Regions from separate parts of the Actinoplanes sp. NPDC051851 genome, predicted to be linked through region 2. Evidence: riboswitches for the same ligand, from Rfam matches in the RefSeq annotation. Region 2 holds a riboswitch; the other holds the start of a gene.

Region 1 (3,392 bases), on a different contig from region 2:
TGGTGCCGGAAGCACGCGACGTACCGGGTGAACCCGTCCTTCTGGGCCTGCTTGAGGGCGTACAGCAGGCGCGGCGTGATGCAGCCGGTGGTGGTCGGGTCGTTCTCGGTGCACCCGCCGGCGAGGCTGCCGGAGGGCTCGTCGGCCGAGGCACTGTCCCCGCTGCCGCTGTCGCCGTCGGCGTCGTCACCCTGGTTCGCGTTCTTCAGGGCGGTCTCGACCTGCAGCTTCTTCTTGGCCATCACGTTGACCTGCTTCTGCTGGTCGACGATGGTGGCCTCGATCGCGGTCTTGGCCTTCTGCTGGCTGGTCAGCGTGGTCCGGAGATCGGTGATCGCCTGGTTCTGCTGGACCGCCACGGTGCCGAGCGTGATGGCCCGGTCCAGGAAGGCGCCCGAGGAGTCCGCGGTGAGCAGCGCGCTGATCGGGCCGAGCCGGCCGGTCGTGTACGCCTGGACCGCGATCTGGTCCAGCGCCGCCTGCTGCGGGCCGATCGACGCGTCCAGCGTCTTGATCTCGGCGGCCAGCTTGGTCTGCTGCGCCTTCGAGGTCTTCAGCTTCGCCTTGGCCTCGACGTAACCCTTGGAGGCGGAGTCGAGTTGTTCGAGCAGGGACTTGGAGCCGCCCTCACCGTCGTCACCCGATTCACCGGGCGCGGCGAGCGGGCGGGGCGCGGCGGAGGCCGGCGTCGCTATACCGGTCACCCCGCATGCGGCAAGGAGGAGAGCGAAGATCGCCACCCACCGTCGCCGCGCAGGTACTGACTGCACAGGCCATTTCCTTCCGTCGGCCGCCGGCCGGGTTAGCTGACGGGTTCGGGACGAAGGAAATCCCTACCGCACGTGGCGGATTCACCCCGGAAGAAATGGTTCCCCGGCTCGCCCACTCGGGCGATTAGGCGGCGGTCCCCGGGTGGGAACCGAACCGACCATACCCACTCGATCGAGGAATCGACAGTTCTCGTACGCATGGCGACAGGGCAATCACATGACGTCACCTAACTACGGAAAGTCGTTGACCGGTAACGATTTTAGCCATTTCTTCGGTCGTCATGGATGGCGATATCTCGGGTAAACTCTTCGCCGGTCCTGCCCGGACGGCACCGCCCCCGAGTTGCCGGCAGGCCACCGCCCAATCGCCCCGCAAGGGCGAGCCGGGGACCCAGGTCACTGGGGTGAATCCGCCTCGCGCGGTAGGGATCTCTTCCGTCCCGAACCCGTCAGCTAACCCGGTCGGCGGTGACAAGGAAGGATTGTTGATGACCGCACGTCCCCGCCGGTGGCTGATATTGGCCCTGGCGCCGCTCGTGGCGACCGCGTTCCTGGTGGCACCCTCCGCACCGGCGAGCGCCGCACCGAGCGCCAGCTCCTCCACCAGTTCCGAGGAGGACGAGGAGGAACAGCCCGACCTCCTCTCCGACCAGCTCGAAGCGACCAACCGGCGGTACGTGAACGCCAAGGCCGCGGTGACGAAATCGCAGAAGGCGCAGAAGACGCTGGCCACCAAGATCTCGGACGCGGAGAAGCGCCGGGACGCCCTGGTGCCCGAGGTCAACGCGATCGCCAAGCAGCAGTACCAGACCGGCAACCTGAGCGCGGTCGGCTTCCTGCTCGGCAGCGACTCGTCCCAGGACTTCCTGAACAAGGCGATCTCCCTCGAAGAGATCAACAAGCTGCACGACCAGAAGCTGCACGAGCTGAACACGGCGCTCACCGAGATCACCACGGCGAAGACCGCGCTCGACGCCGAGCTCAAGACCGAGCAGCAGCAGCTCGCCGTGCAGAAGCAGCAGAAGACGTCGGCCGACAAGCAGGTGGCCCTGCTCGGCGGTGACACCGGGATCAACAAGACCATCACGCAGGGCATGGTCGACGCGGTCTCCAAGGTCGCGGATCCGGCGCCGCGCAACGCCAGCGGCGGCTTCTCCGCCGAGTCGTGCACCCAGAACGACCCGACCACCAACGGCTGCATCACCAAGCGGACGCTGCACCTCTACCAGGAGGTGAAGAAGGCCGGATTCAACCGCTTCGTCGGTTGTCACCGGGACGGCGGCCCGTTCGAGCACCCCAAGGGCCGGGCGTGTGACTGGTCACTGCAGAAGAGCGGCTTCTCGTCGGCGCACAACAACGACATGATGCGGTACGGCAACGACCTCACCGCGTTCCTCGTGCGCAACGCCGACCGGCTCGGCATCTACTACGTGATCTGGTACAAGCAGATCTGGTTCCCGGCGACCGGGACCTGGCACGCGTACCACGGTGTGAGCGACCACACCGACCACGTGCACGTCTCGCTGCTCTAGGAAGTACCGAGCACCGATACGAAAGGCCCCCGGCCACTGCGGTCGGGGGCCTTCGTGCGTACCGGGAAGATCAGCTGCTGGTGTTCCGGCGCACCGGGGCGCGGCCCGCCGGCTGAGACGGCGCGGGGCCGACCGGCGCCGCCGGCGGGATGGCCATGGTGACCGGCCGCACCTGGGTCACCTCCAGCTCCTTGCCGTGGTGCAGCAGCGTGAGCCGGGCCGACCCCCCGCCGTTGCGCAGCGAGTAGGTGACCTCGTCGGCGGTCACGTTCACCCGCAGCCGCAGACCCCGCCAGAGCAGCGAGAACTCCAGGTTGTTGATCCGGCTGGGCAGCCGCGGCGCGAACGAGAGCTGCCCCTGGAAGTCGCGCATGCCGCCGAGGCCGGCGACCAGCGCGATCCAGGAACCCGCCAGCGACGCCACGTGGACGCCGTCACGGGCGTTCTGGTGCAGGTCGTGCAGGTCCATCAGGGCGGCCTCGCCCAGGTAGTCGTGGGCCAGCTCGAGGTGCCCGGTCTCGGCCGCCATCACCGCCTGGATGCAGGCCGACAGCGACGAGTCCCGCACGGTCCGGGCGTCGTAGTACGCGAAGTTGCGCGCCTTCTCCTCCGGCGTGAAGGCGTCACCCCGGATGTACATCGCCATGACCAGGTCGGCCTGCTTGACCACCTGCTTGCGGTACAGGTCGAAGTACGGGAAGTTCAGCAGGAGTGGGTAGCCCTCGGGCGGCGTGCCCTCGAAGTCCCACTCCTGCAGGCGGGTGAAGCCCTCGCACTGCTGGTGGACGCCGAGCTCCTTGTCGTACGGGATGTGCACGGCAGCCGCCGCGTCCCGCCAGGAGGCGGCCTCCTCGTCGTTCACCCCGAACGTGCGGGCCAGGTCCGGGTGGCGCTTGCAGGCGTCCACCGCGGCCAGCAGGTTCTGCTGGGCCATCAGGTTGGTGTAGACGTTGTCGTTGACCACCGCGGTGTACTCGTCCGGGCCGGTGACGCCGTCGATGTGGAAGCGCCCGTGCCGGTCGTGGTGCCCCAGCGAGCGCCACAGCCGTGCGGTCTCGACCAGCAGCTCCAGGCCGACCTCACGCTCGAA
Region 2 (3,392 bases):
TGACCACGCCGACCGCGAAGGTGACGATCAGCAGCTTGCCGACGAACTTGGTGAGCAGCAGGTGCCGTTCGTTCCGCGACCGCAGCCAGGCGATCTGGAGCCCGGCCGCGGTCGCGCTCAGGCAGATCGAGAGCGGCACGAACAGGTAGTGGTAGATCGTCACGACCGCGAACTGCAAGCGCGTCAGGTCGAGCACGTCCATCGGGTAGCCCCTTCTACGACTCTTCGTAGTAGATACTACGCAACGTAGTACGACTGGCCCTAGTAGGATGGGACACATGGCACTTGGCGACCTCGAACGTGAGGTCATGGCACAGCTCTGGGACGCTCGCGAGCCGCTGACCGTACGGCAGGTTCACGAGCGGGTCGGCCGCGACCGTGATCTGGCGTACACGACCGTGATGACCGTGCTCGACCGCCTCGCCAAGAAACGCCTGGTGATCCAGCAGAAGGCCGACCGCGCGTACCGGTACGTGCCGGCGCAGAGCCGCGAGGAGATGACCGCGGCCCTGATGATGGACGCGCTCAGCTCCACCACCGACCAGGACGCCGCCCTCGCGTACTTCCTGGGCCAGCTCCCGCCGGGTACCCTTGCGGCCGCCATGGAAGAAGCTAAAAACAACGAGACGTGACGGCACTCGTCCTGGGTGCGCTCGGGCTGACCCTCTCGCTGGTCGTCCCGGGTGTGCTGGCCGCCGCACGCTGGCCGGACCGCGCGCCGGCCGCCGCCGTCCTGCTCTGGCAGGCGATCACCCTGACCGCGGTGCTCTGCGCCCTCGGTGTGGTGCTCGCCGGCCCCGAGGAACTGACCCGCGAGGCCGGCGCCGAGCACCCGATCACCGCCGCCGCGCTGGTCTTCTCGCTCCTGGTGGCCGGGACGATCGTGATCCGGCTGCTGATCTCGCTCGGCCGGGTGACCTACCGGGCGCGGGCGCGACGGGCCCGGCACCGGATGCTGGTCGACCTGCTCGACCGGGTGGAGCGCCACCAGGAACTGAGCGGCGACGAGGTACGGGTCCTCGACGGCCCCCTGCCGCTGGCCTACTGCGTCCCCGGGCGCGAACCCCGCGTGGTGCTCTCCGACGCCGTGCTGCGTGTGCTGGACGCCCCGCAGGTCGACGCGGTCCTCGCCCACGAGCGGGCGCACCTGCGGCACCGGCACGAGCTGGTGATGGAGAGCTTCACCGCGTTCTATCAGGCCGTGCCGCCGCCGCTGCGGAGCCGGGCGCCGCTGGACGCCGTACACGAGCTGCTGGAGATGGTGGCGGACGACGCCGCGCGCCGCCGCACCGGGCCGGACCCGCTGCGGGCCGCGCTCGCCCGTCTCTCCGACGCCGTGCCGCTCGCCGGGGAGGCCGCGCCGGCCGGCCGGGCGGGGGAGGCGCGGCGCCGCCGACTGGACCGCCTGGACGGCCCGGACCGGACCTCGAGCCCCCTCACCGCCGTTGCCGGCGCCGGGGCGATCGGGCTCGTCGTGCTACCCACCGTGATCGTCGTGGTGCCCTGGCTCACGCTGGCCCTGAAAGCCTGGCCGTTTCGGTGACCCTGCGTATCGGGGGGTGTGCGTGCGGTATCCCTCCCGGCGCGCGCTTCATTTGGCCCCATGATCCGAGTACGGTGGTCCCCGGTTCGGCAGCCCCCCATCGTCCATCCGGCCGATCTGACGAACCACCGCCTAATCGCCGAGAGGCGAGCCGGGGACCCACGTTCCCGGGGTGAAGCCGCGTACCCCGCGGCCGGGCGTGCTTCCCGCCCGAACCCGACAGCTAACCCGGTCGGCGGCCGAGTGGGAAGAAAGGACAACGCGCCCACGTGAAACGGATTGGTGTGCGCGGCCTGGTGCACAGTGTGCTGTGCGCCGTCGCCGCGGCCGGAATCGTTCTCACCGGTCCTGCAGTTGCCCACGCCACACCCTCGCCGTCCAGCGTCGAGGACAAGATCGACAAGCAGTGGAACGAGCTCGAGCCCGTCATCGAGGACTACAACGACGTGCACGGCAAGCTGACCAAGCTGCAGAAGCAGCAGAAGGATCTCGCCAAGAAGCTCGATCCGCTGGAGGCTCAGGTCGAGGCCGCGATGAAGGACGTGCGCGGTCTCGCCGCGGACGCCTACATGCAGGGCCCGCCGAGCGTCTTCACGGCTCTCCTGGAGAGCGGCTCGGCCGACGGACTGACCGAGAAGCTCACGTATCTCGACCAGTTCTCCCAGAGCCGCGAGGATTCGATCGCCAGTGTGGTGAAACTGCGCAACAAGTACGCCGCCGACAAGCAGACCCTGGACAAGCTTGCCGCCGAGATCTCCACCCGCGACGCCGACCTGAAGACCAAGAAGGTGGCGATCGAGAAGGAGATCACGTCGCTCCAGAAGCTGCGGCTGACGGCGTACAAGGCGTCGGACGCCGACGACGGCCCGTACAAGACGGGGCCCTGCCCGGTCACCTACACCAACGACAAGGGTGGACGGGCCGCTCAGAAGGCGTGCGACCTGATCGGCAAGCCCTACGTCTTCGGCTCGGAGGGTCCGAACAGCTACGACTGCTCGGGTCTGACGAAGGCGGCGTGGGCCTCGGTCGGCGTCAGCCTGGAGCACTACACGAAGGATCAGTGGAACTCCACCAAGGCGGTCAGCCGGAGCGAATTGAAGCCCGGCGACCTGGTCTTCTACTACTCCGACGTGCACCACGTGGCCATCTACATCGGTGGCGGCATGGTGGTCCACGCCCCGCACACGGGCGACTATGTGCGGATGGCGACGATTGATCGAGGGCCGATCGCGGGCTATCGCCGACCGGCTTAGTGGTCATTCCGCGCAGAGGGCCGCTTCCGCTCCGGCGGTGGCGGCCCTCTCTGCCCCGGCTTCTCCCGTACGCCCGGAAGCTTCTCCCGTACGCCCGGAGCAGTGCGGTCACCCGCCCCGATGATGGTCGAGCAGCCTCCGCAGCAGTCTGGTGAGCTGCTCCCGCTCGGCCTCCGACAGCGGCTCCAGCAGTTCGTCCTGGACCTCGGCCACCCGTTCCCCCAGCTCCTTCGCTCGCGCCGCCCCCGCCCCGGTCAGCGTGATCACGTTCCGCCGCCGGTCCGCCGGATCGGGTGACCGGGCCACGAAGCCGGCCCCCTCCAGCTCGTTCAGCGCGCCGACCAGGTCGCTGAGATGGATCCCGGTCCGCCGCCCGAGCGCCGCCTGACTGGCCGCCCCGTCCGCCTCCAGCGACGCCAGCAGCCGGTAGTGGTATCCCCGCGCCCCGACCGCCGCGAACCCGTCCCCGACGAGCCGATGCGCGTACGCGGCCGTCTGTGACAGCAGCCAGCTAGCCAGATGATCCATGTGTCCAGGATAACATTGGCCCTCCTAACGTTAGTGAGTCTAACGTTAGTCATATGAACGTTAGAGAC

The links. Region 2 has a riboswitch for cyclic di-AMP ahead of AB0M08_RS39565 (NlpC/P60 family protein). Riboswitches for the same ligand answer to the same signal wherever they lie in the genome.
Region 1: it holds a riboswitch for cyclic di-AMP, as region 2 does, so the genes downstream of both, AB0M08_RS27065 (hypothetical protein) here and AB0M08_RS39565 (NlpC/P60 family protein) in region 2, are expected to answer to the same signal.

The regions. Positions count from the first base shown of each region.
Region 1 is NZ_JBFAYF010000031.1:53,331-56,722, reverse strand. Features, by position in the region: gene AB0M08_RS27070 (hypothetical protein) at 1-704, opposite strand, end outside; cyclic di-AMP (ydaO/yuaA leader) riboswitch at 776-911, opposite strand; cyclic di-AMP (ydaO/yuaA leader) riboswitch at 1,119-1,255, shown strand; gene AB0M08_RS27065 (hypothetical protein) at 1,259-2,302, shown strand; gene AB0M08_RS27060 (glycoside hydrolase family 65 protein) at 2,373-3,392, opposite strand, start outside.
Region 2 is NZ_JBFAYF010000066.1:27,799-31,190, forward strand. Features, by position in the region: gene AB0M08_RS39550 (cytochrome ubiquinol oxidase subunit I) at 1-202, opposite strand, end outside; gene AB0M08_RS39555 (BlaI/MecI/CopY family transcriptional regulator) at 279-632, shown strand; gene AB0M08_RS39560 (M56 family metallopeptidase) at 629-1,543, shown strand; cyclic di-AMP (ydaO/yuaA leader) riboswitch at 1,663-1,796, shown strand; gene AB0M08_RS39565 (NlpC/P60 family protein) at 1,813-2,796, shown strand; gene AB0M08_RS39570 (MarR family transcriptional regulator) at 2,905-3,324, opposite strand.